4 regions of the Bacillus cereus group sp. N8 genome follow, and region 4 is predicted to be linked to each of the others. Evidence: riboswitches for the same ligand, from Rfam matches in the RefSeq annotation. Region 4 holds a riboswitch; each other region holds the start of a gene.

Region 1 (7,747 bases), on a different contig from region 4:
AATCATTAGCTGAAGGTGATATGCTTGCTATTATCTTCTTCTCAGTATTATTTGGTTTAGGTGTAGCAGCAATTGGTGAGCGTGGCAAACCAGTTCTGCAATTTTTCCAAGGTGTAGCAGATGCAATGTTTTATGTAACGAACCAAGTTATGAAGTTTGCGCCATTTGGTGTATTCGCATTAATTGGTGTTACAGTTTCTACATTCGGATTAGCTTCATTAATTCCATTAGGGAAATTACTCATTGTAGTATACGGAGCAATGATATTCTTCGTTGTGGTCGTATTAGGACTTACAGCGAAAATATTCGGTATTAACATTTTCCAATTCTTTAAAATTTTAAAAGACGAGCTGATCTTAGCGTATTCTACAGCAAGTTCAGAAACGGTTTTACCGAAAATTATGGAGAAAATGGAGAAATTCGGTTGCCCGAAAGCAATTACATCTTTCGTTATTCCAACAGGTTATTCATTTAACTTAGATGGATCAACGTTATATCAAGCAATTGCGGCAATTTTCTTAGCGCAAATGTACGGTATTGAATTATCCATTACACAACAAATTACGTTATTACTTGTATTAATGGTTACATCAAAAGGTATCGCGGGTGTACCGGGCGTATCATTCGTTGTATTATTAGCAACACTTGGTACAGTAGGTATTCCAGCTGAAGGTTTAGCGTTTATTGCAGGTATTGACCGTATTCTAGATATGGCCCGTACGGCAGTTAACGTTGTAGGTAACTCTTTAGCGGCTGTAGTTATGTCTAAGTGGGAAGGTCAATATGACGCTGAAAAAGGACAAGCCTATTTAAAAGAGATATCTGAAAAGGGTCAAGCGGCTTAATTATGATTTGAAAAGCTCTCACATATTATGTGAGAGCTTTTCTGTATGTAGAAGAGGAGCGAAAGTTATGAAACGTAAGTACGGTGATGGTTCTACGTGGAAGCGATTAATAGAGAAGACATACACAGTAAAACGAGTTGAAGCAGGTATGTTAGGAATATTGGATATAAAAAAGGTGAGAGAGCCTAGTTATAAAGAATACAATAGTAAAGAGATTTGCATTGCAGGTGATGGGTATACATGGATGCAATATTTTATAAGCGACAAAAACTTTGCAATTACAGCTATGTTAGACAATCAAAAACAATTAGTGCAATATTATATCGATGTGACGAAAGAATTTAAAATTGACGATCGTGGTTTGCCTTATTTTGATGATTTATACTTAGATGTAGTATTGTTACCGAGCGGTGAGATTTATGTATTGGATGAAGATGAGTTAGAGGATGCCTATAATATAGGTGATGTTACTAAGGAAGAATATGAATTAGCATGGCGTATAACAAAATGGATTGTAGCAACGATAAAAAATGAAGAATTTTCTTGGATTTCAATATTAGATAAAGAAATCGAAAAGTTAAAATGATTGTTGTATTCAAATTTTTGCATAATTACCAAAAAAATCTATACAAAAAATAATTGACTTTTGTTTTGTAAGCGAGTAAAGTTAGGGAAGAAATTATTATTAAAAAATAAATATGAAACCTTCTTATAAAGAGAGGCGGAGGGACTGGCCCTACGATGCCTCGGCAGCGGACTCGATTTCAGAGTGCTGTGCCAAATCCAGCAAGCATGTGCTTGAAAGATGAGAAGAGCGTTTCTTATAGATGTATAAGACCTCTTCTCATTGGAAGAGGTCTTTTGTTATTCATTAGAAAAAGGTTGAAACTAGGGAGAGATGGTACTTTGAAAGAAACGAGAGGAAATGGTTTGGCTTTATTACCACTTGGGATATTTTTGGCGCTATTTATTGGTTCTGGAATTATTACAGGTGATTTCTATAAATTGCCGATACTTGTAGCAATTTCAATTGCTGTAGGGGTCGCTTTAGTGATGAATCGTAAAGAAAGCTTTAATGCGAAAGTAGAACGATTTGCTAAAGGTGCAGGAAATCCGGATATTATGATTATGGTATTAATTTTTGTACTTGCAGGGGCGTTTTCTGAAACAGCAAAAGGAATGGGCGGAGTTGATTCAACTGTTAATTTAGCGTTATCTATTTTGCCACCAGGATTTATCGTTGCTGGAATTTTTGTTATAGGGGCATTTATTTCATTAGCGATGGGAACTTCAATGGGAACAATTGCAGCACTAGCACCAATTGCTGTAGGGATTAGTGGGCAAACTGATATCTCAATTGCACTTGCGATGGCTACTGTTGTGGGCGGAGCGATGTTTGGTGATAATTTATCATTTATTTCAGATACAACAATTGCTGCTGTTCGTTCACAAGGAACAGAAATGAAAGATAAGTTTAAAACGAACTTTTTAATTGTATTGCCAGCTGCTATTATTACAATTGTACTATTAGTAATAATTACTTTAGGAAGTGATACACAAGTTAAAGCCCATAGTTTCGACTGGATAAAGATTTTACCGTATGCAGGAGTACTTATTACGGCGTTACTTGGTTGGAATGTACTTATTGTGTTAACTGGTGGAACTGTATTATCAGGTGTTATAGGGCTTATAGATGGAAGTTACACGTTAGAAAGTTTCTTTAAAAGTGTAACGACTGGCATGGGCAGTATGATGGAGCTAGTATTACTTGCTATATTAATCGGTGGTATGGTTGAACTGATCCAATATAATGGTGGTATTCAATATTTAATGAATCTTTTAACGCGTAATATTCGTTCGAAAAAAGGAGCAGAGTTCGGTATTGCTGGTTTAGTGAGTATGACGAATATGTGTACAGCGAATAATACGATTTCGATTATTTTTACGGGTCCTCTTGCGAAGAACATTGCGGATCAATATGAAATTGATCCACGTAAATCAGCGAGTGTACTAGATCTTTTCTCTTGCTGTATACAAGGGTTAATCCCATATGGTGCTCAAATGTTAACTGCGGCAGGATTTGCTGCGTTATCTCCGGTTGAATTGTTACCATATGCATTTTATCCGATCTTAGTTGGAGTATGTGGAATCATTTCTATATTAATTGGTTTCCCGAGATTTTCTAAAGTGGCGGAAAAAAAAGAGTATCATAAAACAGCATGATTAAATATGGATGTTATTCGTAGTAACAGAAGCCGTACAGAGAATATTCTCTGTACGGCTTTTTATGTGTGATAAAAGAGGGAATTATCCTATCCTACCTTCTGTTTTTACAAAAGGCTGAATTTAACTCAGTCTTAAGTCTGAGTTAAAAACGGTTCTTAAGCTCGTTATGAAAAAAAGAAAAAATAGTTAAGATAAGAGTATCAAATCGAAGGGAGGCAAGCACAAGATGAAACAATTTCTAGCGTTTATCGCGGCCGGTATTTTGGCTTTAATTGCTCTTGGTAGTCTTGCTGGTATTGTAGGATTCGCAATCGGAGCAGGAGTTGTGTACTGGAGCTATAAATCATTTGTGCGAGCACAATCATTTTTTGGAAAGTTAGCTTGGGGTATTGTTGGTTTAATCGGTTTGTCCATTGCACTTTCTCATTCCCCAGCATTAATCGGTATCGCAGCATTAGTAGTTTTATACTACGGATACCGTGAGTGGAAAAAAGAAAAAAACGTAGTTGTTGATTCTGCTCCAGAAAGTTCTAAACCATATAGCAACTTTGAAGATGAGTGGAACAAGTTAATGAAAAACTAATATAAAATAAATTAAATTATAAAGTAGAAGAGAGGAAGATTTATAATGAAACAATCTTTATTCGGACGTGTACGCGATGCAATTTTAGCTGATTTTCATAATGTGTTAGATGAGAAAGAAAGAAAAAATCCAATTGCTATGTTAAACCAATATTTACGCGATAGTGAGCGTGAAATAACAAAAATTGAGAAGTTAATTCAGCGTCATAAAACATTAAAATCTAACTTCGCTCGTGAGCTTGAGCAAGCACGCTATTTTGTTAACAAAAGATCAAAGCAAGCCATCATCGCTCAAGAAGCAGGCGAGTTACAACTGCATGAACGTGCATTAGAAGAAGTAGCGTATTATGAAGGGCAAGTAACTCGCTTAGAAGAAATGTATGCTGGTGTTGTAGAGCAAATTGATGAGTTAGAGCGTCGTCTTTCAGAAATGAAAAATAAATTAAAAGAAATGAACGCAAAACGTATGGAATTAATGGCGCGTGAAAATATGGCACATGCAAACCGTCGTATGAATACTGCTATGCATAAAATGGATGAAAATAATCCGTTCTTACGATTTGAAGAAATTGATGATTACATTCGTGACTTAGAGCTTCGTATAAATGAAGAGTATGAGCGTGATACATTTGATATGAAAATTGCAAAACTAGAGCGTGAGATGAAAGAGAAAAATGAAGTATCATTAACGAAAGAAGTAACAAAATAATTGTAGTATATAATAAAACAGGCTTATGATATAGTGATAGAAGAAAAGGTGTTGGAAAGCAATGCCTTTTCTTCTATGTATATGTGACAAAGAGGGAGGGGAGCTGAAATGAAGAAGCACTTTTCAAAAACACAATTAATGGGGATGCTCCTCCTCATATTTGGATTCGGTCTTTTTCTTGATATGATACTTGGACATTTTGAACCAGGTGGTCTAATATTTGCATTTATTATGATTATGTTTGGAAGGCATTACCGAAAGAAAAATCGTTATGTAAGAGGAAATGTATTTTTATTTGTCGGTGGTATTGTATTCTTATTCTTCTTATTTTCATCAGCAGCATTCGTACTTGTTGTATTTGCTTGTTTAGCTTTAATTGGTTATCAACTTATTCAACAAGGGCACCAGCAAAAAGCAATGAAAGTTGAAATTAAAGAAAAGGGATATATAGATGAAGAAAAACAAATATATCGTACAGAACCGTACATAAAAAATATGTTCGTAGGTAATGTACGAATGATGAATCATATTTATGAACTTGAGGATATTAACGTCCAATATGGCGCTTGTGATGTCGAGATTGATTTAACAACTGCGATGATTCCAGAGGGAGAAACGGTAATTGTTATTCGGGGAGTCGTTGGTAACATTCGTTTATATGTGCCATATGATATCGAACTGTCCTTAAATCATTCTGTTATTGTTGGGCGAGTGCTCTTGCCGGGACACGAAGAAACAGGATTTAACCGTAATGTTACGTTTAGAACAGAACAGTATAAAGAAGCTCCTCGCCGTATAAAAATTATTTCTTCGCTTGTCGTAGGTGATACGGAAGTGAGGAAAGTATAATGAAAAAACAAAAGAATATTTCGTGGATGTATATTCGTTATTCTATGTTGTCCTCTGTGAGTATCGCACTTATTTGTACAATTGTATATGTATGGAAAAGCGAACAACAAGTTTATGATTTACTATGGAAAGAATCCATTGCTTCTGTTCCAATTGGCTTGTTTATTATGAGTACTAGTCTTCTTATCGGAGGAATTGTAGGGTATGCAATCGGTTATTATATAGAGCAGCGTATACAAGGATTAAATACTTTTCTATTTGAAGTAGAGCGAGGGAATTTTCCGAGTGATGTTTCGTTTACTGCGGATGATGAATTTCATGAAGTGGAACGAAAAGTAATCGTTCTGGCTCGTCGATTAGAGGAGCAAGCGGGGCTATTTCAAAAAGTAACGAATGAACGAGCTCATTGGAATGAAGAGATGAGACAAGAAGCGATTTCCCAAGAGAGGCATCGATTGGCGAGGGAGCTGCATGATTCTGTAAGTCAGCAGCTTTTTGCAATGTCGATGATGATGTCAGCTATTAATGAACAAGTAGCTGAAATTCCAGACACGACGAAAAAACAGTTGCAGCTTGTTGAGAATATGGTTGTAAATGCACAATCAGAAATGAGAGCATTGCTCCTTCATTTACGCCCAGTGCAGTTAGAAGGTAAGAAACTAACAGAGGGTATAGAAGAATTATTAACAGAACTGTCTAGAAAGCAACATATGAAAATTGAATGGTTAGTTGAACCGATTCAATTAAAAAAAGGTGTAGAAGATCATTTATTCCGTATTGTACAAGAGGCGCTGTCTAATACTTTACGACATGCGAAGGCAAAGAAAACCGAAGTACGCCTTCGTAAAATTGATCAATATGCGATTTTGAAAATTATTGATGATGGTGTTGGTTTTAAGGTTGGGGTTAATAAGGCAGGTTCATACGGCTTAAGGTCAATGCAAGAGCGAGTTCATGAAATTGGTGGTACATTAAAAGTCCTTAGTTTTCCGAATAAAGGTACGCAAATAGAAGTGAAAGTACCGATTATGATTGAGAGAGGGGGAGAATCATGATAAAAGTATTACTAGTTGATGATCATGAAATGGTTCGAATGGGTGTATCAGCATATTTATCAACGCAGCCAGATATTGAAGTAGTTGGAGAAGCTGAAAATGGAAGAAAAGGTTCAGAGTTAGCCTTGCAGTTAAGACCGGATATTATTTTAATGGACCTTGTTATGGATGAGATGGACGGAGTTGAAGCGACACGCGCTATTATTCAAGAATGGCCAGAAGCGAAAATTGTAGTTGTAACGAGCTTTTTAGATGATGAAAAGTTATATCCTGTTATTGAGGCGGGAGCGACAAGTTATTTATTAAAAACATCAAGAGCGAGTGATATTGCAGACGCTGTACGAGCTACTTATGATGGGGAAACGGTATTAGAGCCGAAAGTTACTGGCAAAATGATGTCTCGTATGCGTCAGAAGAAAGAACAACCTTTGCATGAGGAGTTAACAGAAAGAGAGTCTGAAATTTTGTTATTAATTGCAGAGGGGAAAAGTAATCAAGAGATTGCAGATGAGTTGTTTATTGCCCTTAAAACAGTAAAGACACATGTGAGTAATATATTAAATAAGCTAAATGTAAGTGACCGGACACAGGCGGTTATTTATGCGTTTAGACACCAATTGACGAAATAAAAAGGAAGCTTTGACTATATATGGTCAAAGCTTTTGGTTGACGGTCAATTATGTAAGCGTTATTATCGAGGTGTTAACAGTACATACAAAGGGGAGAGAGTGTATGTTAGTTCAAACGATATTTGGAATGAATGAAACGAAAAAATTAGGTAACTATGTGAATGCGTTGCAAGCACTTTGTGAACAATATGATATTGAAGCAGATCGTATTGCAATTATTGAGGCAACAGAAGAATATTATTTATTTCTAGTAAAGCAAGAAGATTGCTATGATGTTGTAAAAGTAGAAACGGTGGATACGAATATTGATTACTATACGAAAGCTTATAAAGTAAGTAGCTTTAATCATACTTCTTATCAAATGTAAAAAACTCCCATTTCGTTAAAGGTATATAACTACAATTAAGTATTATAATTAAAAGCCTCTATCGAAAATTACTAAGTAACTTTCGATAGAGGCTCCTTTTATTTAGGTCACTCTATATTCATCAAAAAAATTGAATACTACTTTACGGGGTACCGCCAGCATTTCTAAAAAAAACCCGCTAAGAGTATGCAAGATTTTATACAACTTTTCGGATAATCTAGTAACAAACAAGAACCCTAAAACCGTGCTAGGATAGGAATGTATAAAAAAATGCATAGATCCATAGAACAAAAAAAGAAGGTTCCCTTGTGAGAGTAGGGGTTCCCCCCTTTTCCTTGCTACCAATAATGAGACGTTATGTCAACCTAACATGTATAGGATATACACTCTTCCTTATTCAACTAAATGGCAGTTTAGTTCAACAAGAAACAGGAATGTTTTTGTTTTTTGTTGAATTTAAGAATTCAAAGATAAAAATTTGAGGT
Region 2 (7,747 bases), on a different contig from region 4:
GAAACCAACAAATTATGAATGGTGTAATATACGGGAAATCCTTTTATATGTTGTACAGTTAATGGAAAGTTATGCGACTCAATATAAAGTGAAATTTCATTTGCAAGTAGATGGAAATTTACCTGTTATAAATGGTGATGATAAACAATTAAAGCAAGTGTTATTAAACATTATCAAAAATGGAATAGAATCGATGCCAAAGGGTGGGAATATTCAGATTCGTGCATATGAAAAAGGTGGAGAGAATTTGTGTATTTCTATTGAAGATCAAGGTTTTGGGATAGAAAATGAGAAGATAGAAAAGATCGGAAAAGCTTTTTATACAACAAAAGAGAATGGTACAGGTCTTGGACTAATGATTACATATAAAATTATTGAAGAACATCAAGGGAGTATCGCGATTCAAAGTAGTATGGGTGTAGGAACGAAAGTGGAAATTTATTTACCAACAGTGTAGTGCAGTAGACGAAATTATTTTTCAGAAAAGTGTTCTTGTTGTGTAAATATAAACATTTTATAAAATGTTTCAAGAAGGGTTTTTTTTATAAAACACTTCGTTTATAATGGAGGAAAATATCGACATAGAGCTTTTAGCTCGTGTAACGGTTCGGTAGTGTGATGAAAAGAAAAGAAGGGGTGCACGCGCATCCTTTTTTCTATGCGGATATTATGAAAGAGGTGGTATGATGGAATTAACATTAAATTCGACTGTATGTTTACACACGATTCAATTTCGAAAAGAGAACTTGAATTATATTGTAAAAGATACAATTACAGGAGAAACATATGAAATGCCGCCACTTTGGATTGATGCACTAGCAATGATGCGAGACGGCTTTTTATTGGGAGAAATTGAGGAGAAATTAAAAGAAGAGTATCCGGCTGAAGAAGTAAATATGGTAGCATTTACGAGGCAATTGTTAGAGCTAGAACTTGTCGAAATGGTGGATGGAGAAGAGATAACTTGTACAAAGAAGAAAGATAAAGACTATTTAGCTTGGTTACGCCCAAGAGTGGAACAATTCTTTTTAAATTTAAATAAAAAATATAAAAGCAAAGGTCAAAAATGATCTTTGCTTTTTTTGTAGGCGTGTTTAAAAAATAACAGCGAATGCTCTTGCGAAAGCACCGTCACTATCTTTAATTTTTAAAGGTGCTGCTGAGAAAAAGAAACGTTTCGCTTTAATAGCATCTAGATTTGTTAAGTTTTCAATTAAGTAAATGTTATTCCCTAGTAATATGTGGTGAATCGGTGATGTTTCTGTCGTTACCTCATCAGGAGAAATGAAATCTAAACCGACTGATTTTACTTTTAATTGAACCAGTTCTTCAGCTAATTCTTCGGAAAGATAAAACGCTTCTTTCTCATAAGCTGCTGTATTCCACTTATTAGATAGATTGGAATGGAAAATGACAATATCATCTTCTTTTATATCGGTATTATGCAATACTTCCTTAGGCAACTTTCTCTCTTGGATATGAGTTACATCGATAAGAACGGCCTCACCTACAAATTGTTTTAGGGGTAATTGATCAATAGTGGTTGCACCTGAAATGAAATGCGCAGGGGCATCGCAATGTGTACCTACATGAACGACAGAATGAAAATCTGTAACTTGATAGCCCGTCTCTTCAACGTTTGTAATTGCTTCTAGTTGGATTTTTGGTGTTCCAGGAAATTGAGACATATTGTTTTCAAATGTTTGTGATAGGTCGATTACTTTCATTTTAAATACCTCCAATATATGTTTTAAAATATAAAAAACTCATCTTTCATAATCAAGAAAGATGAGTTTTGCACACAATGGTTAAGTTTTATCTTTCAAAATGCATTGCATTTTGCAGGAATTAGCACCTATTCAGTTTGTATAAACTGAGGTTGCTGGGCTTCAAAGGGCCGGTCCCTCTGCCTCTCTTGATAAAGATATATTCAGTTTTAATATTTTGATTTTTTTAATAATTAAATTGTAATTCATTTCCTTTTTTAGTGCAATACAAAATAGGTATTCACCCAAATAAGGTGGCTCGCATATTGTAGCTTATGTAAATAGAATGCTGCGAAGGAGTGAGTGCAGTGACAGGTAATGTATTGAATTATTATGCTGGTGGAAATACAGCTAGAGGATTTCACAGCTTATACGAAGAGAATTTGAAGGGGCTAGACAGGTTGTTTATTTTAAAGGGAGGCCCAGGAACGGGAAAATCTTCTTTAATAAAGGCAATAGGGCGTGAATGGGTCGATAAAGGGTATAATATTGAACTTTTACATTGTTCTTCTGACAATAAATCAGTTGATGGTGTGATTATTCCAAAATTAAAAGTAGGGATTGTTGACGGTACATCACCGCACGTTATTGAGCCGAAAATGCCTGGAGTTGTTGAAGAGTATATAAATTTAGGTGTTGCTTGGGACGCAGGTAAATTAAGAGAGAAAAAATTAGAGATTGAACGATTCGTTTCAGAGGCGAGTAAAGCCTTTCAAGCAGCTTACGGTTGTTTTAAAGAGGCTCTGGAAATACATGATGAGTGGGAAAAAATATATATTAGTAACATTGATTTTAATAAAGCAAACAAATTAACAGATCAGTTTATACAGAAACTATTTACAGATAAAAGTGGAAAAAATTCGATTGTGAAACATCGATTCCTAGGAGCTGCTACACCGAAAGGAGCAGTTGATTTCGTTCCTAATTTAACGGAAGGGCTCCCGCATCGCTATTTTATAAAAGGGCGCCCGGGTTCTGGAAAATCAACGATGCTTAAAAAATTAGCAAAGGTAGCAGAAGAAAAAGGATTTGAAGTAGAAGTATATCATTGTGGATTTGATCCGAATAGTCTTGATATGATTATCGTAAGAGAACTGGGATTTGCAATTTTTGATAGCACCGCACCGCATGAATACTTTCCAAGTCGCGAAGGTGACGAGGTTATTGATATGTATGACCTCATTGTTACACCAGGGACAGATGAGAAGTATGCTACAGAAATTCGTGACGTATCAATTCAGTATAAAACAAAAATGAATGAGGCGATGTCTTTCTTAGCAAAAGCAAAATCGGTCCGTGATAAATTAGAAAGAATTTATATTTCTGCTATGGATTATTCAAAAGTGGATGCATTTAAAGATGAGATTCAAAAAGAGTTTGAACGCATTGCGGCTACTGTAATGGAAAAGAAAAAATAGGTGCTTTATTGAGCTGTCAGAAATTGTCTGACAGCTGTTTTAATATATAATAAAACCAGGCGTATATTTGTCGAATTTCCAGGGAAATAATCAAAACATGAGGATGGTATGAAATGAGAGGGAAAATTGAATTAGAGCTAGAAAGAATTGAGCAAGAGAATGATGTGAAAATTTTATTTGCAGTGGAATCAGGGAGTCGTGCTTGGGGATTTCCATCGAAAGATAGTGATTATGATGTTAGGTTTGTTTATATACATCCATTAGAATGGTATTTATCAATTCATGATAAACGAGATGTAATTGAATATCCGATTAGTGATGATTTAGATATAAGTGGCTGGGATATTAAAAAGGCATTGCAACTATTCGCGAAGTCAAATCCAGCTTTACTTGAGTGGATTCGATCACCAATTTTTTATTCGAAAAACTCTAATTTTCCAGAGCAGCTTCAGCAAATGAGTGAAAAGAATTTTGATCCAAAGGCAACGATATATCATTACTTACATATGGCTTCAAAAAATTATCGTGAATTTTTGCAAGGCGAGAATGTAAAGTTGAAAAAGTACTTTTATGTATTACGTCCTATTTTAGCTTGTCAATGGCTAGAAGAGAAAGGGACATTACCTCCAGTAGAATTTGACCGATTAATTACAGAACTATCTATAGAACGTAGTGTATTGAATGAGATTGAGAAATTGTTAGTAAAGAAAAAAGCAGGTACGGAATTAGATGTTGGATTGAAAATTCAGGTGTTAAATCAATTTTTAGAAGAACAAATTGATTATTATCAGCAATACGTGAAAGGGATTGAAAAGGGATTAGGGATTGATATTGAGAGTTTGAATACACTATTTAGAAACATGTTGTTTGAAGTATACCAAAAAGAGCACAAATAAATTTGTGCTCTTTTTTATCCCGCGATTTGTGGGAGCCTACTGCCCGTAAGCGCCTAATTGGTGTGGGCTAATAATCAGCTGGGATGCACCCCACCACTGATTAAAGTTTCACTTTATTTTGTAGGAATAAAGAAAACAGATATAGCTGCGATAAGACCTGCAAAGGAGAATAAGTAAAAATTCCACGCCAAGTCATATTGCATTGTCATAATAATACCGACAAGAATAGGGCCAGCAATCGCACCAACTCGGCCAAGTCCAAGTCCCCATCCTAAGGAGGTAGCTCGTATATGTGATGGGAAGTATTGTGTTACATAAGCATTTAATATTTGAGTAATACCGACAGATCCAATTCCAGCAAGACCAATTAAAAGATAAATGATTGTAACAGATGGTTGAATTGTTAACAGTCCAACACATATGGCTGCCATAAGATAGGAGATGCTAATAACAATTTTTGCTCCTACCCGATCGGCAATTGCCCCGGCAAATAATGCGCCGATAGCTGCAGTAATATTTAGCATAAGTAGAAATGATAAACTAGATCCAAGAGGATATCCTGCCTGGCGCATCATCTGTGGTAACCAAGTATTTAAACCATAGATTAAAAACATTCCCATTATATAAGTAATCCAAAAAAGTAGCGTTGCTTTTATGTACTCTTTTGAGAATAACGTAAGAAATCCATTTTTCTTTTGTATATTAGATGGTGTTTCAGGAATTTCATTTTTTACATGGAATTCAATTTGAAAGCGATTAAGAATTTTGTTCACTTCTTCTTGTCGATTCCGTGATAATAAAAATTGAATGGACTCAGGTAAATAACGAATAATGAAAGGAATGAGGAGTAGCGGAATCATTCCGATGCCAAACATAATTCTCCATCCGAAATCTTCTAACATAAACATGGATAAAATAGCACCTAACACGATACCTAAAGGATAGCCGGTAAACATAAGAGCGTAAATAAAAGATTGCCGTTTTTTTGGTGAATATTCAACAGTAAGTGCTGAAGCCGTTGGGATAACACCGCCTAATCCGATTCCTCCGATAAATCGAGATAACCCAAATAATTCAGGAGAAGGAGCAATTGCAGCTAAGCCCATTGTGATAGAAAAAAGAGCTAAACAGCATATAAGTGTCCACTTTCGTCCAATTAAATCTGTAATGGTTCCGACTAGAATAGCGCCAATAAACATCCCAAATAGAGCATAGCTGGCAATTGTTCCAGCTTGAGCTGGTGATAGCGCCCAGCTGTTGTCTTCTAGAAGCTTTGGCAGAACAGCGCCGTAAATACCTAAATCATATCCGTCAGCTAGAATGGCGAGCCAACAAATAAAAACAACAAGTTTTGTAATAGAGCTTGAAAAGATAGTTTCTGTAGCTTCTAGATGAGGTGGAGCAGAAGGTTGCATAGTATTCACCCCTTTTATTTGTAGATGAATATATTATTTTATTTAATGTTAATATTTCCCTGCTTGTGTCGAAATTTATATGAAAAGGTGTCATGAAAAACAAAGAAGTTCAACAGGATTCTTGTTGAACTTCTTTGTTTTTTACTCGTTATCAACTCGTTTTAATGGTTGATCTGCAGGACCTTCAATAACGTCGCCCTCAATTGAAAAACGGGAACCATGGCAAGGGCAATCCCATGTACAATCACCGTTATTCCATTCAACTTCACAGCCGAGGTGCGTACAAGTGGTGTCGACGATATGTAATTTTCCTTCTTTATCTTTATAAGCACCTGCGCGTTTCCCATTTACATGTACTACAGATCCTTCGCCAACTTCAAGATCTTCTGGTTTACGTAATGCGGTTTCAATTTTTCCTTCAATTAAATGTTTAGCAACATCAATGTTCTGTGAGAGAAATGTTTTTATATCCGGATTTGCATGAAAGCGTGATGGTGCAAACAGTTCTTTATAAGGATTTTGGATTTTTAGAATGGAATCCTTCAGTAAATGGGCTGCAGCAGTTCCAGTTGTCATACCCCATTTACGATAGCCAGTTGCAACAAATATATTTGGATTCCTTTCGTTAATATGTCCGATATAAGGAAGCTTATCTAGAGTGATTAAATCTTGTGCTGACCATCTATAGGGAACTTCATCTACTCCAAAAGTAGCTTCAGCAAAGGAATATAGTGCATCGTAATGAAGCATCGTATTAATTCCTTGTCCTGTTTTATGGCTCTCTCCGCCAATTAATATCAGCTTTTCTCCATTGCTTGTCATATAACGTAAGGAGCGTTTTGGATCATCGATACTTAAATACATGCCGCCTGGATAATCCGTTTTTGCTTTTATTGCGAGAGCATAGGAGCGTTCTGCATACATTCGCGTAAAGAAAAAGCTATTAGCATCATAAAAAGGAAAATGTGAACAAGAGACAATATATTTACAAGTGATGCGATGGTCACCCTTTGTAATTACTTGTGGATAATCTCCTTTTTCCACATCAATAGCTGTTGTTTGTTCATAAACCTTTCCGCCCATCGCAACAAACTTTTCTAAAAGTGTTTTTAAATAAAGGAGGGGATGGAATTGCGCTTGATTTTTCATCACAAGTGCAGATTGTAAGGGAATAGGAAGCGGCAGGGATTGAACATATTCACAAGGAATATTTAATTTTTGATAGGCTTCATATTCTTTCGTTAAATTTCGCAGTCCATTATTGGTAGTTGTATATAAATACGAATCTTCATTTGTGAAATTACAGTCGATTTTATATGTTTGCACAGTGTCACTTATGAATTGTAGAGCGTGATTATTTGATTCATAGTAAATCCTGGCCTGTTCAACACCGAAATGATTTATTAGTTCGTCGTAAATAAGATCATGTTGTGCTGTTACTTTTGCGGTTGTATGCCCAGTTGTTCCATTTAAAACAGAGCCAGAATCAATTAAAACGACTTTCATTCCTTCTTTAGCGAGTAAATAGGCGGTGGTAATGCCTGTAATGCCAGCGCCGATAACAGCAACTTCTGTCTTTATATTTTCGGATAGGTGAGGAAAAGTAGGCAATTGAGTAGATTCAATCCAATAGGATGATGGTAACTGCGGAAATGTGTCATCTGTCATTTTGGAAACCTCCTAAATTAGAACAATTTTCCTTTTAATATTTCCATATTATATGGAATTCATGTATGTTGTTTTCGTAGCATCCTATTTTTATCCCGCTATTTGTGGGTAGTAAAACTCCCAACTCAAAATTCGGCTGGAGCCCTGCTGCCCGTAAAAGCCCGATTGGTGAAGGCTAATAATCAGTGGGGGATGAACAAAACCCCCACTGATTAAAGTTTCACTTTATCAAACGAAAGATAAAGTTATTTTAATATAATTATTTTATTAGGGGCAGTATGAAGAAGTAGGATTTATATAAAACTCAATTCAAATGATTCAATTTGTTGATTATATAGAGAGTTCTTGAATAGGATAGAGGATATGGTGTTTAAGTGGATGTGTATATATAGCGGATAAAGCCTTATGAAATCTATGCTTTTTCTTTAGTGAAATAAAGTATAATTATAAAAATATAACCAACTTTTATTACTAGGTCATAAAAGTTGTTGACAATACAGAAAGTCTATTGTTATGATTCATCATGTGGAAAGGTTGATAGAGAGTAAAAAGAGAAATGTTTTTCATTGATAATAAAAGCGGAA
Region 3 (7,747 bases), on a different contig from region 4:
GGGAGAATTGGATCTTTTCTTTTACTGATAAAACTAAACAAGGAACTATAATTGCTTATGTTGTAGATTCAAATGATAATACTATACTAGAATTTAATAGTGGCGAAGGTAAAAAAAGCATTAAAGTACCTAAGGATGATACATATAAGGTTAAAATTAAAACGGAAGATCATGGTGGAGAATTTCGAATATCATGGGAAAAAGAAAGATAGTTTTTAAAATTATAATGCCTGTTTGAAAAGGTAGAGGATGAATATTATGTTCTTAGGATTCGAATATCTTCCAAAGAGATGGGGAAAAAGGAAAGTTTCAGAAAAGTTTCTGCAAGCAAAATTTGCTGATGAAGGAAAAGGGATTTTGATTATTACTTATGCTATAGATTTATATGTAATATCTATTCCTTTAAAAGTAAAGAAATATAATTCACTTTAATTTCTATGGAATATAGAAGTGATTATGCTATGAAAGTCATGTGTATACATGGCTTTTTCTTTGCAGTGATTTCTTAACTGTCGGTTCTATGTAGCGTTATGCGGCGGGTTATTCATTATGATTGGTAGCCAGGAAAAAGGATTTCTCCTTATTTCAAGAGCTGGGATTGTCTATATGGTGGTTCAAATGATTCCGTTATTTATGCGATTAATTGTTGGGATTGCTAAAGCTAGTTTATTCTACACTTGTAGGGATTTTTTATTAAAAGTAATTCCTAAATATTCACGAAATATGTAAATATGCATATTGTATTTATTTGGATTTTTTCGTGTGTTAAAATTAAATATAGTAATTTTTGTATATAAAGAACTGAACTCAGAAATATCCAATGAATTTTGAGAGGTGTTACATGTTTAAAAATAAGAAATTAATTCGATTCGGTTTAACATTACTTGTATGTTTATATGTAATTGATTTTACAATCAGTTATTTTCAAGTATATCTTGAATCAGCAGCAGGTATTAAATGGGTAATATCAGAAACTTGGAGAACTATTTTGTTGGATGCTCCTGAAGGTATATTGGTTATTTTAGGCGCGATTGCTTTATATGATTTCACAAAAGAAACATCGCCAAAAGACGCATCAATTTAAATGCGTCTTTTTTATTTCATGCAATTAGCAATTTCGTGGATGGCAGTCTTGCTATTAATGATAGGACATTATGTCATACAATGAAGATAATATTAGAAAATTATGAGGATGATTACGTTGGGGAAATTTTTAATTAGTTATGCTGCAAGCCTGCTTACTTTTATTATCATATGGTTCTTAATACCGTATATTTCTGATCCTAGTTATTCTTACGAGAATGATTTACCTAACATATTAGGATTCATTGTAATTCTCATCATATTTGGTAGTATATTAGATCTTGTAGCTTGCCTAATTGGAGAAATGTTATACAGGAACATAAAACAATGTAGGGAGTTTCGATTTGGAATTCCTATATTTGTTGGACTAGCTCTTATTTATATATTTATACTCTCTCTTTTTACTATTACTAGTGCATATTCTTCTAGTTTAGTTGCACCTATTATTATGGGTTCCTTAGCTTTTTATTTAGTACGTAGAAAAATATAATTAACTTCAGCTAACGATAATTATGTAAATGAGCTAGTGGCGGTTCCGCAAAGATTTTGAATAAACTACGAAAAAGTAGAAAAGTATACATTTCTACTTTAATAAAGGATACGTTTACCTTTAGATTCATGATAAAAAAAGAAGTACCCTTGATTAGAGACAGGGGTACTTCTTTTTTTATTTCAGTCAGTAATTTGAATTTCATATTCTCAGGAGCAGTTACTTTGGCTTTATTGATGATATGTTTAATAACTTTCTTACGGGCTCACTACTACGGTCAAAATCGTTAGTTCCTTTTATCTGTAAGTATTTGTCATTTAAAGTGTTTCCAGGTTTTGTGACTATAGGCTGAAACGGTTAAATAAACTTTTGCTTAAGATGTATGTTCGGTAGGAAGAAATTGATGCAGCTCAAGGGTGAACAAGGGAAAATAGGAATTTAATCAAACGTTTGTTTAAGATGTATGTTCGATAGGAAGAAATTGATGCAGCTCAAGGGTGAACAAAGAAAAATAGGGATTTAATCAAACGTTTGTTTAGGATATATGTTCGGTAGGAAGAAATTGATGCAGCTCAAGGGTGAACAAAGAAAAATAGGAATTTAATCAAACATTTGTTTAAGATATATGTTCGGCGTGGGATGAGAAAAAAGTTTTTAAAAAATTATATATTTATTTTTTCTTGATAAATGGCGGAAAAATAAGAAAAATTAGCAGGATTATTAAAAATTATAACGAAATAAGTAAAAGTTTAGCGAATAATCGTTTGAAATAATAAAACGTTTTCTATATGATAAAGGTAAAGGTTAGTAAAAAAGTAGGTGAATTTATGACAGTAACATTTTATTCATATCCAAAGTGTGGCACATGTCAAAAAGCAAAGAAATGGTTTGAGGCAAACGATGTAGCATATGAGATGATTCATATTGTTGAAAATCCACCATCAAAAGAAGATTTACGTAATTTACATGAGAAAAGTGAATTGCCATTAAAAAAATTCTTTAATACAAGTGGAATGCGTTACCGCGAACTTGGTTTAAAAGATAAGTTAAAGGATGCAAGCGAAGACGAAATGTACGAGCTTTTAGCATCTGATGGCATGTTAATTAAACGTCCAATTGTAACAAATGGAACGAGTGTAACACTTGGTTTTAACGAAGAGCAGTTTGAAAGTGTGTGGAAAAAGTACCAATAAGGTATTTTTACATAATTAATACATTCACTGGAGGTACAGTCATGAGCATTCCAAATAATTTACGTTACTCTGAAGAACACGAATGGGTAAAAACAGAAGGTAATGCGGTTGTTATCGGTATTACTCACTTTGCACAAGGTGAGCTAGGCGATATCGTATTCGTTGAACTTCCTGAAGTAGGTGCAACAATTGAAGCTGGCGAGCCATTCGGAAGCGTAGAATCTGTTAAAACAGTTTCTGAGTTATACGCACCTGTAAGTGGTAAAGTTGTAGCAGTAAACGAAGAATTAAGTGACCAACCAGAACTTGTTAACGAATCTCCATACGAGGGTGCATGGATGGTTAAAGTTGAACTTTCTGATGCAAGCCAAGTTGAGAAGTTATTAACTGCAGAAAAATATGCAGAAATGACAAACCAAGACTAATTATAGTCGACTGAAGGACAGCCTTTGTGCTGTCCTTTTTTATGTTGTGTTACATAATGAATTTGAAAGCACATATATATTAATTATCATATAGGAGAAGATTTTTGAAAAACTTTTTCGCAGATGTTTCATGTTGATTGAGCGGGTTCTGCTTTTTATTGTTTAGCTCCAGCGGCTAAAACAGTCGGTCATTTCACTCCTTCACTTGAGGCAAAAAGCGCCTCTAGTTCAGGAGTTCGGGTGCCCTCTTGTTCTGAACGAGCCGCTTGCGCTTTTCTTTGTCTAGCTCCACCTCCTAGCCCTTCATGTCTAAGAACCTTCCGCACGAGAAGACAAAAAGCGTCTTCTGTGCGAAAGAACCTTAGCCAACAGGGCTGAACAGTCGGCTCCGCTTTTCTTTTGCAAAAATAAACAGGAAACAACATGAAAATAACGAATATACTATATACTAAGTTAAAGGTTGTATAGTATATGGTGATCGGGTGATGACATATGATTTATGTGGAAAAAGTCATTATTGTAGAAGGTAAATCAGATAGAAGAAAGATTGAATCTATTATTCGTGAACCGGTGGAAATTGTTTGTACAAATGGTACAATTGGTTTGTCGAAAATGGATGAGCTCATTGATCAGTTTTTTGATAAGGAAGTGTATGTACTAGTGGATGCTGATGATGCTGGAGAAAAGTTAAGGAAACAATTTCGAAAGGAATTTCCGCAAGCAGAGCATATTTATATTGATCGCTCGTACCGAGAAGTGGCAACTGCGCCATCTTCACACTTAGCAAATGTATTATGGGGAGCTGACATTGACGTTTATACAGAATATTTACGGTAAGGAATGATAGAAGTGATTGACTGGACAGGTACCGAAGCTACAGCCCTAATAGAAAACGAAGAAAAAACAGTGCTATATGTATATACACCAATGTGTGGAACATGCCAATTAGCAAAAAAGATGTTAACAGTCGTTGAGATGACAATTGAAGAGTTGAAAATTGGAATGTTAGATTTAAATTATGCTCCGCATTTAGCGAAAGAGTATGGAATCGAAAGTGTACCGTGTTTACTTGTTTTTGAAAATGGGACACTCATGAAGAAGATATATGCATTTCATTCGGTTGAATATTTATATACGGAATTAAAGTAGGCGGCAAAGTTTTTGCCGCCTCGACATATTTCTTGGGAAATATGTCGAGATGCAGGGTGGTTACAGTATTTGTCGAGCGAAAGTAACAGGATTGCTCTTTAGTGAGAGGGAATGGTATGTGTAATAGAAAGTGATATGAAGGATGTGATTTAGGGTGAAATTATATTCTTTGCTGCAATCATTTGTAAATTATGCTAATGGTCAATATCATTTAGAACCGCTTTTAAGACAAGGAGAAAAAACTGTTAATTTCCGCTTTGGAGATGAAAGTTGTTCGTTACAAATTTCAAGAGATTATATAGAGCTGCTACATGAGGAAAGAGGAACGGAGCAAATTGTTTGTGTAGATGAAGAAGATGTAAAACAATTGGTGAACGGCAATGTAAGATTGCAAATGTTAATGAACGATGGACGTGTACAGTATTCGGGAACGTATCGAACGATGCTATTAGTTGAATCAATGTTTCATATATGTAAGCCGATGTCAGTGGGTGCTTAAAAGTCTGAAGTTTCTTTTTTTACGAAAATTTCTGTTGACATGCCGTATGGATATTGATACAATTCAATTCATAAAATATAGACAATTTAATAAATTTCAAATCAGACGAAAATTTAATCTGATTTCTCTTATCAAGAGAGGTGGAGGGACTGTGCCCTGTGAAGCCCGGCAACCGTCAACTTATGTTGAAATGGTGCCAATTCCTGCAAAGCAAATGCTTTGAGAGATGAGAGAGAGGGATAATGTTGTTATATACGCATATAAACCTTTCTGCTTCTCTAAAGCGGAAAGGTTTTTTTGTTGTTTGAATGTGGCGGACATTCAAATAATAAAAGTAGTGATAACGGTAGAACCTGCATCAAAAATAAAAAATTGCGGAGTCTATCCAAAGTTTTATGAAATCCAGCTCCAGCGGCTAGAATGTTCGATGGCTTCGCTTCTTCCTATGAGGCAAGAAACGCCTCTACGTCAGAAGCTCCATCCACTTTACATTCTAAACGAGCCGCTTGCGCTTTTTAAACAAAAAAGGGGTGAACATCATGATCTTATTAGAAAATGTAAAGAAAATATATAAATCAAAAAGCGGTGATGTCACTGCTGTAGATAACGCCAACTTACAAATAGAGAAAGGCGAAATATTTGGTGTTATCGGATATAGTGGCGCTGGGAAAAGTTCTTTAATTAGATTGTTTAATCAGTTAGAGAAACCAACGTCTGGTCAAATTACAATCGCAAATCGTGTCATTTCAGCAATTACAGGAAGTGAACTTCGTAAGGCAAGACAAGAAATCGGAATGATTTTTCAGCACTTCAACTTACTTTGGTCACGAACTGTACGCGAAAATATCGAATTCCCACTTGAAATTGCGGGTGTGGATAAGGCGAAGAGAAGAAAACGTGTTGATGAGTTAATTCATCTCGTTGGATTAGAAGGAAGAGGAGACGCATATCCATCTCAGTTAAGTGGTGGACAAAAGCAGCGCGTTGGGATTGCAAGAGCGTTAGCAAATAATCCACAAGTACTTTTATGTGATGAAGCAACGTCAGCTCTTGATCCAGAAACGACGGATCAAATTTTAGATTTATTATTAGATATTAATAAGCGTCTAGGCTTAACAATTGTATTAATTACACATGAGATGCACGTGATTCGGAAGATTTGTAATCGTGTTGCGGTAATGGAGCAAGGAAAGATTGTAGAAAGTGGTCCTGTACTTGATGTATTTCGTAATCCACAGCAAGACATTACAAAACGATTTGTACAACAGTTAACTGATTCTGAAGATACAAATGAAACGATTGAAAGCTTAATTGAAAAATACCCAGATGGAAAAGTAATTCGCTTGCAGTTTATCGGTGAGGCTGTAGAAAGGCCGGTTCTTCAAAGATTAATGCAACGCAGTGATATAGAAGTTAGCATTTTGCAAGGAAATATCGCACAAACGAATAACGGTTCTTACGGTAGTTTAGTCGTTCATTTAAATGGTGAGGAAACAGCAATCCAGCAAGCAATAGAAGGGATTCATCAAGATCAAGTAGAGCTGGAGGTGATTGCGCATGGATAAGTTAATCGCAAATGTTGATTGGAATCAAATGCTAGAAGCGACTGGTGAAACGTTATATATGACGGCAATCGCAGCGCTTGCCACATTTGTTTTAGGACTTATTTTAGGACTATTACTCTTTATGACAGCGAAAGATAATTTATGGGAAAACAAAGCAATTAATACGGTGATTGGAGCGTTCGTAAACATTTTCCGTTCGATACCGTTCATCATTTTAATTATTTTATTAATCCCGTTCACAAAGATTCTTCTTGGAACAATACTTGGAGCGAGTGCAGCGCTGCCAGCTTTAATTATTGGAGCGGCACCATTTTACGCGAGAATGGTTGAAATCGCACTTCGTGAAATTGATAAAGGCGTAATTGAAGCTTCAAAAGCGATGGGGGCAAAAACAAGCACAATTATTTTGAAAGTGTTAATTCCAGAGGCGTTACCAGCGTTAGTATCGGGTATTACGGTAACGACAATTGCTTTAGTAGGTTATACAGCAATGGCGGGAGTTGTTGGTGCTGGTGGCCTTGGAACACTTGCTTATTTAGAAGGGTTCCAGCGAGGAAATAACGATGTAACAATCGTTGCGACAATTTGTGTATTACTAGTTGTATTTTTCATTCAGTGGATTGGTGATAGTGTAACGACTCGAATAGATAAAAGATAATGAAAATGGGGGTATTTAAAATGAAAAAATTATTACTTACGGCACTTATTTCAACTTCAATTTTTGGGTTAGCTGCTTGTGGTGGGAAAGATAAAGATGAAAAGAAACTTGTTGTTGGTGCTTCTAACGTACCGCACGCTGTTATTTTAGAAAAGGCAAAACCTTTACTTGAGAAAAAAGGAATTGAATTAGAAATTAAAAAATTCCAAGACTACGTGTTACCGAATAAAGCGTTAGCGGATAAAGAAATTGATGCAAACTACTTCCAGCACATTCCGTATTTAGAAAAAGAAATTAAAGATAAAAAATATGATTTTGAAATAGCAGGAAAAATTCACTTAGAACCGATTGGTGTATACTCTCAAAAATATAAGAGCTTAAAAGAGCTTCCAGATGGGGCAACAATTATTATGAGTAATTCTGTTGCTGACCATGGACGTGGTTTAGCAATTTTACAAAAAGAAGGCATTTTAAAAATTAAAGACGGAGTAGATCCAGTTAAAGCGACTCCGAAAGATATTGCAGATAATCCGAAAAATCTAAAATTTAAAACGGATATCGAGCCTGGTTTATTACCACAAGTGTATAACAATAAAGAAGGCGACGCTGTTCTAATTAACTCTAACTATGCAATTGATGCGAAATTAAACCCAGAAAAAGATGCGATTGCAATTGAAGGAAATGA
Region 4 (7,747 bases):
ATATATTGTTCTAAATCCGTTACATCAATGCGCATCTGTCTACCGATTCTATAAGAAGGCAATTCTCCTTTTTTAATTAAATCGTATACAGTTAATTTTGATACTTTTAATCGCTTTGCTACTTCTTCCGTTGTGTAGGAATGATGATCCATAGACGATTCCTCACTTTCTTTCTTCATTGTAACAAAGAAAAGAATATTTCTCCTATATTTTAAAAACAACTAGTTCGTTCAAATTATATTCAATTATAACTAGTTATAATTAGTTATATTTAGTTATAATTAAATATGTCGAAACGAAAGGGGATTTTTTTATGAACAAATTCACATTACGATCTATTGGGGCACTTATACTTTCTTTCCTTCTTATATTTAGCGCTGCTTGTACAAGCGTGGAAAAGAAAGAAAAGTCAGCTGCTAAAGAGGGACAAACAATCGAACTGACTATATCAGCTGCTGCTAGCTTACAAGATGCATTAAAAGAAATTGAAAAACAATATAAAGAGAAAGAACCAACTATTCAACTTTCTTTTAACTTCGGTGCTTCTGGTGCACTTCAACAACAAATTGAACAAGGTGCACCTGCTGATTTATTCTTCTCTGCAGCAGAAGATAAATTCCAAACTCTTGTTAAAAAAGGATTCATCGATGAAAAAGAAGGGAAAAATCTTCTTGGAAATGAACTAGTTCTAGTTGTCCCAAAAGATAGTTCTCTTGCAAAATTCCAAGATTTAAAAGATGAAAAAATCAAGAAAATTGCACTTGGTACACCTGAATCCGTACCTGCGGGGAAATACGCAAAAGCTTCTCTCACACATGAAAACCTTTGGAATGACATTCAAAATAAAATCGTATTTACAAAAGATGTTCGCCAAGTGTTAACATATGTAGAAACAGGTAATGTCGATGCTGGTATTGTATACAAAACAGATGCTCTTATTTCAAACAAAGTAAAGATTGGTGAGACAGCAACAGCTACTTCTCATGAGCCAATTCACTATCCTTTAGGTGTTATAAAAGAATCTAAGCACAAGAAAGAGGCGACTTCATTTTATGAGTATTTGCAGTCAAAAGATGCACAATCTATCTTTAAGAAATATGGATTTACAGTCCTATCATAATTACCATGAACTTTGATGCTATTTTGTCACCAATCTTCCTATCTTTAAGAGTAGCTGCATGCGCCACCATTATCGTCACAATTTTAGGAACGATAATCGGACGAGCCCTAGCACGCTCCTCATGGAAATATAAAGTAATATTAGAAACTATTTTCTTATTACCAATGGTACTTCCGCCAACTGTAATCGGATTTTTTCTCATTATCATTTTTGGAAATAATAGTCCCATTGGAACGTGGGTAGAATCAATATTTCAGCAGTCTATTATGTTCACATCTACTGCTGCTATCATTGCTTCTACAGTTGTTGCATTTCCGCTTATGTACCAATCAGCCAAAACAGGTTTTTCTATCGCGAATGTACAAATTGAAGAAAGCGCTCGTGATCTTGGTGCAAGTGAATATCAAGTTTTTCTACACGTCACACTTCCGCTTGCATTTCCTGCATTACTAAGCGGAATGATTTTGAGCTTTGTTCGTGCACTAGGGGAATTTGGTGCTACACTCATGTTCGCTGGGAACATTCCCGGTAAAACACAGACAATCCCAACCGCAATTTATATGGCGATTGATGCAAGTAATATGCAGCTCGCTTGGACACTAGTAGTTATCACTATTAGTATGTCACTCCTATTTCTGCTATGTATTCAGCTTATTAATAAAAGAATTACTAACTCTTAAAGCAGCTTCTGTCGAAGCTGCTTCTTTATTTCTTAGGAAATAAAATATACCATCAGGAAATAACTGAATTTTACCTTTTATTGAAATATACATTTTATTTGAATTCACTTTCTAAAATAGGCAATTTCCTGTTATTATATGGAGGTGTTTCAAAAAATGAAGAAATGAAAACGCATTTATATCGTGAATTCTTCATCCTGTTTTAGCGATCGGTAATCTTCTACTCTATTAGTGGGGCATTACCGATCGTTAGAACGATATGTAATTATATTGGTATAGAAAACCGAAGGGAGTCTTGTAATGGACATTTTATTAGCGCTTCTTCCTGCAATTGCATGGGGAAACATCTTATTAGTAAGCGTAAAAATGGGCGGTGGTGCATATAGCCAAACGGTAGGTATGACAATCGGTGCTCTATTCTTCGCAACAATTATGTATGTATTTACTCAACCAGCTTTAACAATGACAGTCTTGATTGTTGGTTTTATTTCAGGTTTATTCTGGGCATTAGGACAAGTAAACCAATTAAAAACAGTTGAAAAACTAGGTGTTTCAACTACTGTAACGATTTCTACTGGTATGCAACTTGTTGCAACTTCTATCTTTGGGGTTATCGCTTTCCGTGAGTGGACTACTACAACAACGATTGTTCTGGGAACGATTGCAATCCTATTAATCGTAGTTGGTGTTGTATTCACATCACTAGATGACAAAGAAAATGCACAGCCACCAGGACAATTGAAAAAAGGACTTCTTACTTTAATTGTTTCTACTTTCGGCTACCTTGTATATGTAATTATTATTCGTTGGTATAATATCGATGGTTGGTCTGCTATTTTACCACAAGCAGTTGGTATGTTCGTTGGTGCGGTTGTACTGACATCTAAACATAAACCATTTAACAAATATGCAATTCGTAATGCTTTATCTGGTTTACTATGGGGAACAGGAAACTTATTCTTACTTCTTTCCTTACCACGTGTCGGAGTAGCAACAAGCTTCCCATTATCTCAAACTGGAATCGTTATCTCAACATTCGGTGCGATTGTATTCTTAGGTGAAAAGAAAACAAAACGTCAATTGATCTTTATTGCACTAGGTAGTGTTTTAATTATCGGTGGCGCTGTATTGCTTGGTATGACGAAAGCATAAGCTTATAATTTATCAATCCCTGAAGCATAAATGCTTCAGGGATTTTTGATTATAACTATTTTTCAAATATAATAATCTTCATAGTCCTTTTTATATAGCCTTCCTTCCCTCCAATTGTATTCTCTCCACTACAAGCCGTTTCTTTTTACAAAATTCTCTTAAAAATGGTATCGTTTTTTATAACATATTCTCATCAGAAAGGAATAAAGGATATGCCTAATAAACATCGAATTTTATTTATTGGTGCCGGTCGTATGGCAGAAGCTATATTTGCTGGACTACTTACAACAAGTAAAGAATACATCGAAAAAATTATTGTTTCCAATCGAAGTAACATAGAAAAACTAACGCAACTACAAACTCAATATGATTTATCGATTACAACGGATTGGAAGCAGCATATTAAATCTGTAGATACAATTGTTTTAGCAATGCCGCCTGTTGCACATGAACAGCTATTAGCGGATCTATCGCCTCTTCTAACTGATCAATTTGTCGTGACAGTTGCTGCCGGAATCGGACCATCTTATCTAGAAGAAAGACTTCCTCAAGGGACACCTGTTGCCTGGATTATGCCAAATACAGCTGCTGAAATTGGCAAGTCTATCTCTTTATACACGACGGGAAATTCCGTAGAGGAACGACATCATGAAACGTTACAACTTCTTTTAAGAGGTATTGGTACCTCGCAGTTTTGTACCGAAGAGGAAGTTCACCAACTTACCGCAGTTACTGGTAGTGCACCCGCTTTTCTCTATCACTTTGCTGAAGGTTTAATTGAAGCAACGAAAAGCTATGGAATTGATGAGGAAACAGCAAAACATCTTGTCATTCAAATGATCGCTGGCTCTGCCGCTATGCTCCAGCAAAACCAGGATCCAGCTATGTTACGTGAACAAGTAACAACACCAGGAGGTTCAACGGCTGAAGGTTTAAAAGTTCTATATGAAAATAATTTTTCAGAAGTCATTCAACAAGCAATTGAAGCGACCAATAAAAAAGCTAGGGGGAATTAATATGACTTTAACAAGTTTAAACGACTACACAACATTACATAACGGCGTAAAAATGCCTTGGTTCGGTTTAGGTGTTTTTAAAGTAGAAGACGGATCAGAAGTAATTGATTCTGTAAAAGCAGCTATTAAAAATGGATATCGTAGTATCGATACAGCTGCCATATATAAAAATGAAGACGGCGTTGGACAAGCAATCCACGAATCAGGTATTCCACGTGAAGAATTATTTATCACATCAAAAGTATGGAATAGTGATCAAGGTTACGAGTCAACATTACAAGCATTTGAAACTACATTAGAAAAATTAGGTCTAGAATATTTAGATTTATATTTAGTACATTGGCCTGTAAAAGGAAAATACACTGAATCATGGAAAGCTTTAGAGCAACTTTATAAAGATGGTCGTGTGCGCGCTATTGGCGTGAGTAATTTCCATATTCACCATTTGCAAGACGTATTTGAAATTGCTGAAATTAAGCCTATGGTTAACCAAGTGGAATACCATCCACGTTTAGCACAAGAAGAATTGCACACTTTCTGTAAAGAGCATGGTATTCAGCTTGAAGCTTGGTCACCATTAATGCAAGGACAACTACTAGATCACCCAACATTACAAGAAATTGCTACAAAATATAATAAATCGACTGCACAAGTGATTCTACGCTGGGATCTACAAAATGAAGTTGTAACGATTCCTAAATCAATTAAAGAACACCGCATCATTGAAAATGCGAACATCTTTGATTTTGAATTAAGCTCGGATGATATGAAAGCAATTCAAGCTTTAAATGAAAATCACCGTGTTGGTCCAGATCCGGATAACTTTAACTTCTAATAGGGAAACCACTGCCATATGCAGTGGTTTTTTTTATTTTTAATAAAACTGAAAATTTAAACTATATTCCATTTGATTGACACTTCATTATCTAAGGTGTAAGATTTTGAATTATCAAAGAAACACAAAAATTAATAAAATTTATTCGTTTACTCATTGTATCAAGAGAGGTGGAGGGACTGGCCCTTTGAAACCTCGGCAACAGGTTCATTTTGAATACTGTGCCACTTCCTGCAAGCTTTGTGCTTGAAAGATAGAATGAGGGACTTCGTTTATATACGGGTGCATAACTTGTACGTAAAAATCCCTCTTTCTCAATACGAAAAGAGGGATTTTTTGTTTTTCATTCCCTCATCATCATCCAATCTTATTAACTATTTAGGAGGAAAATCAAATGAAAAAGAAGTTTGTACCCGGTATTGCATCAGTTGTAGGAGTAAGTATTTTATTAACTGGTTGCGGCAGTTATAAAAACGAAGCAAGCGGAGCAAATGCAAAAGACGAGGAACCTAGTAAACAGGTTTTAAACTTATCTTCACCTACTGAAATACGAACAATGGATACAGCTCGTGCTACAGATACTGATTCTGGTCAAGTAATGAGAAACGTATTTGAAGGTTTGTATAATCTTGGTGAAGGTAACAAACCTGTCCCTGGCGTTGCAAAATCTCATGAAGTAAATGGCGATAAAACGAAATACACATTCCATTTACGAGATTCAAAATGGTCAAACGGCACTCCTGTTACAGCGAAAGATTTTGTCTTCGCTTGGCAAAGAGCTGTCGATCCAGCAACAGCCTCTGAATATGCATTTCTATTCTTTGATATTAAAAATGCAACAAAAATTAACAACAAAGAACTTCCAGCCGATCAACTTGGTGTAAAAGCAATTGATGACCATACGTTTGAGGTAGAATTAGAACGCCCTGTTCCGTACTTTATTAGCTTAACAGCGTTCCCAACATTTCTACCAATTAACGAGGAATTCTTTAAATCACAAGGTGATAAGTACGCTTTAGAAGATAACAAAATCTTGTACAACGGAGCTTTTACACTAAGCGATTGGAAGCATGAACAAAGCTTTAAATTTAAGAAAAACCCTACCTATTGGGATAAAGATAATGTCAAACTCGAAGAAATCAATTTCAACGTTGTGAAAGAGAAATCAACAGAAGTAAATTTATTCGAATCCAAACAATTAGACCGTATAAAACTAACATCTGATTTCGTTGATAAATATAAAAAGGATACTAACTTCAAAGAACGTCCGAATGTAGGGGTACAGTTTTTACGTATGAATCAACAAAACAAAGTACTTCAAAACGTTTCTGCACGACAAGCAATCGATCAAACAATTGATCGAAAATCCTTCGTAAATACGTTATTAAATGATGGCTCTACACCAACCTTTAGTCTCGTGCCGAAAAACTTTGCAAAAGGGCCTGATGGAAAAGACTTCCGTACTGCAAACGGCGATTTAACAAAAGTTGATACAACATCTGCACAAGAATTATGGAAGAAAGCAAAAAAAGAACTTGGTTCTGAAAAGATAACATTAGAATTATTAACAAGTGATGGTGACCTTGAGAAGAAAACTGGTGAGTTCCTAAAAGGGCAACTAGAAAAGAATTTAGATGGCTTAACAGTAAATATAAAACCGCAACCACGTAAACAACAAGTTTCACTCTTATTAAAAGGTGACTACGAGATTGGAATTGACGGTTGGAGCCCTGACTTTGCTGATCCAATTACATTCCTTGAACTATTTACGACGAATAACCCTTACAACTTAGATCATTACTCTAATAAAGAATTTGATGACACAATTGAAAAAGTTAAAACTACCTTGGCTGGTGATGAAAAAGCTCGCTGGGAAGCGTTACTAGCATCAGAAAAAATCTTATTTAAGGACTCTGTTATCGCTCCTCTTTACCAAAAAGGAGAATCTTATTTAGAGCGTTCTTATGTAAAAGGAATTGTACAAGTAGACTTCGCAGGTCAATTAAACTTCAAATGGGCAAAAATTGAAAAATAAAATGCGACTTTAATCATCGTGTTTCCACCAACTCCCATTGTTTTTTTGGCAAAATATATTAAAAGTAGATTCCTTAATATGAGTGAATCTACTTTTTTAATATATTATTTCAAGAAATTAACACTCTATTTTTATTATTGACATATAGTTCTTTTCAGTGTTAATATTCTAAATAATCAAAGAGACGAAATATTTCACCATCAAAACATAATGTCTACTACGTTGAAACATATAACGATAGATTATAGTTCAGCATGTATATACATATAGAACACCTGATTACCTATAAACAAATATCTATAATAGGTTTTATCTCCTTCTATAGCTACTTCAAGACATGGACATTATGACGTTACGAACAACACATTTAGGGAGGAAAGAACAATGAAGAAAAAAGTTGTACCTGTTGTTGCATCTGTTTTAGGGGCAAGTCTACTACTAACTGCTTGTGGGGGAAATAAAGATAATGCAAGCGGAGCGAAAGCGAACGATAAAGCAAATGATAAACAGGCAATTAACTTATCATTCGCTTCAGAAATTCCAACAATGGATGTTGCAAAGGCAACGGATGGGGAATCCATGAACGTAATGCGAAATGTTTTTGAAGGCTTATATGCAATAGGAGAAGATAATAAACCGATTCCTGGTGTTGCTGAGTCGGTTGACGTTAGTCCCGATAAAACAAAATATACATTCCACCTGCGTGATTCAAAATGGTCAAATGGTACTCCTGTAACAGCAAAAGACTTTGTCTTTGCTTGGCAACGTGCCGTAAACCCTGATACAGCAGCTGAATATGCATTCTTATTCTTCGATATACAGAATGCAAAACAAATAAACCAAAAACAATTACCAGTTGATCAATTAGGCATCAAAGCTCTTGATGACAAAACTTTAGAAGTACAACTA

What was found. Region 4 has a riboswitch for S-adenosylmethionine ahead of JDS80_RS26000 (peptide ABC transporter substrate-binding protein). Riboswitches for the same ligand answer to the same signal wherever they lie in the genome.
Region 1: another riboswitch for S-adenosylmethionine. It lies ahead of JDS80_RS06080 (Na+/H+ antiporter NhaC family protein); the one in region 4 lies ahead of JDS80_RS26000 (peptide ABC transporter substrate-binding protein).
Region 2: another riboswitch for S-adenosylmethionine. It lies ahead of JDS80_RS13550 (cyclase family protein); the one in region 4 lies ahead of JDS80_RS26000 (peptide ABC transporter substrate-binding protein).
Region 3: another riboswitch for S-adenosylmethionine. It lies ahead of JDS80_RS20685 (methionine ABC transporter ATP-binding protein); the one in region 4 lies ahead of JDS80_RS26000 (peptide ABC transporter substrate-binding protein).

What each region holds. Positions count from the first base shown of each region.
Region 1 covers NZ_JAEHBK010000002.1:380,351-388,097, reverse strand. The annotation lists gene gltP (glutamate/aspartate:proton symporter GltP) at 1-845, shown strand, start outside; gene JDS80_RS06085 (ribonuclease FAU-1 family protein) at 913-1,431, shown strand; SAM riboswitch class I at 1,552-1,657, shown strand; gene JDS80_RS06080 (Na+/H+ antiporter NhaC family protein) at 1,752-3,068, shown strand; gene JDS80_RS06075 (lmo0954 family membrane protein) at 3,298-3,654, shown strand; gene JDS80_RS06070 (PspA/IM30 family protein) at 3,700-4,362, shown strand; gene liaF (cell wall-active antibiotics response protein LiaF) at 4,471-5,211, shown strand; gene JDS80_RS06060 (sensor histidine kinase) at 5,211-6,266, shown strand; gene JDS80_RS06055 (response regulator) at 6,263-6,895, shown strand; gene JDS80_RS06050 (DUF3992 domain-containing protein) at 6,906-7,262, shown strand.
Region 2 covers NZ_JAEHBK010000007.1:148,731-156,477, reverse strand. The annotation lists gene JDS80_RS13560 (ATP-binding protein) at 1-457, shown strand, start outside; gene JDS80_RS13555 (hypothetical protein) at 687-1,070, shown strand; gene JDS80_RS13550 (cyclase family protein) at 1,095-1,727, opposite strand; SAM riboswitch class I at 1,813-1,925, opposite strand; gene JDS80_RS13545 (PRK06851 family protein) at 2,075-3,184, shown strand; gene JDS80_RS13540 (nucleotidyltransferase domain-containing protein) at 3,298-4,080, shown strand; gene JDS80_RS13535 (MFS transporter) at 4,194-5,495, opposite strand; gene JDS80_RS13530 (FAD-dependent oxidoreductase) at 5,637-7,163, opposite strand.
Region 3 covers NZ_JAEHBK010000016.1:17,471-25,217, forward strand. The annotation lists gene JDS80_RS20635 (hypothetical protein) at 1-212, shown strand, start outside; gene JDS80_RS20640 (hypothetical protein) at 250-432, shown strand; partial or broken gene JDS80_RS20645 (hypothetical protein) at 523-729, shown strand; gene JDS80_RS20650 (DUF3937 family protein) at 842-1,084, shown strand; gene JDS80_RS20655 (hypothetical protein) at 1,202-1,573, shown strand; gene JDS80_RS20660 (arsenate reductase family protein) at 2,401-2,766, shown strand; gene gcvH (glycine cleavage system protein GcvH) at 2,808-3,191, shown strand; gene JDS80_RS20670 (toprim domain-containing protein) at 3,684-4,028, shown strand; gene JDS80_RS20675 (thioredoxin family protein) at 4,032-4,340, shown strand; gene JDS80_RS20680 (hypothetical protein) at 4,495-4,839, shown strand; SAM riboswitch class I at 4,965-5,072, shown strand; gene JDS80_RS20685 (methionine ABC transporter ATP-binding protein) at 5,379-6,404, shown strand; gene JDS80_RS20690 (methionine ABC transporter permease) at 6,397-7,062, shown strand; gene metQ (methionine ABC transporter substrate-binding lipoprotein MetQ) at 7,083-7,747, shown strand, end outside.
Region 4 covers NZ_JAEHBK010000032.1:30,449-38,195, forward strand. The annotation lists gene JDS80_RS25970 (helix-turn-helix transcriptional regulator) at 1-179, opposite strand, end outside; gene modA (molybdate ABC transporter substrate-binding protein) at 314-1,120, shown strand; gene modB (molybdate ABC transporter permease subunit) at 1,126-1,800, shown strand; gene JDS80_RS25985 (GRP family sugar transporter) at 2,101-2,952, shown strand; gene proC (pyrroline-5-carboxylate reductase) at 3,165-3,968, shown strand; gene JDS80_RS25995 (aldo/keto reductase) at 3,970-4,803, shown strand; SAM riboswitch class I at 4,959-5,063, shown strand; gene JDS80_RS26000 (peptide ABC transporter substrate-binding protein) at 5,198-6,838, shown strand; partial or broken gene JDS80_RS26005 (peptide ABC transporter substrate-binding protein) at 7,223-7,747, shown strand, end outside.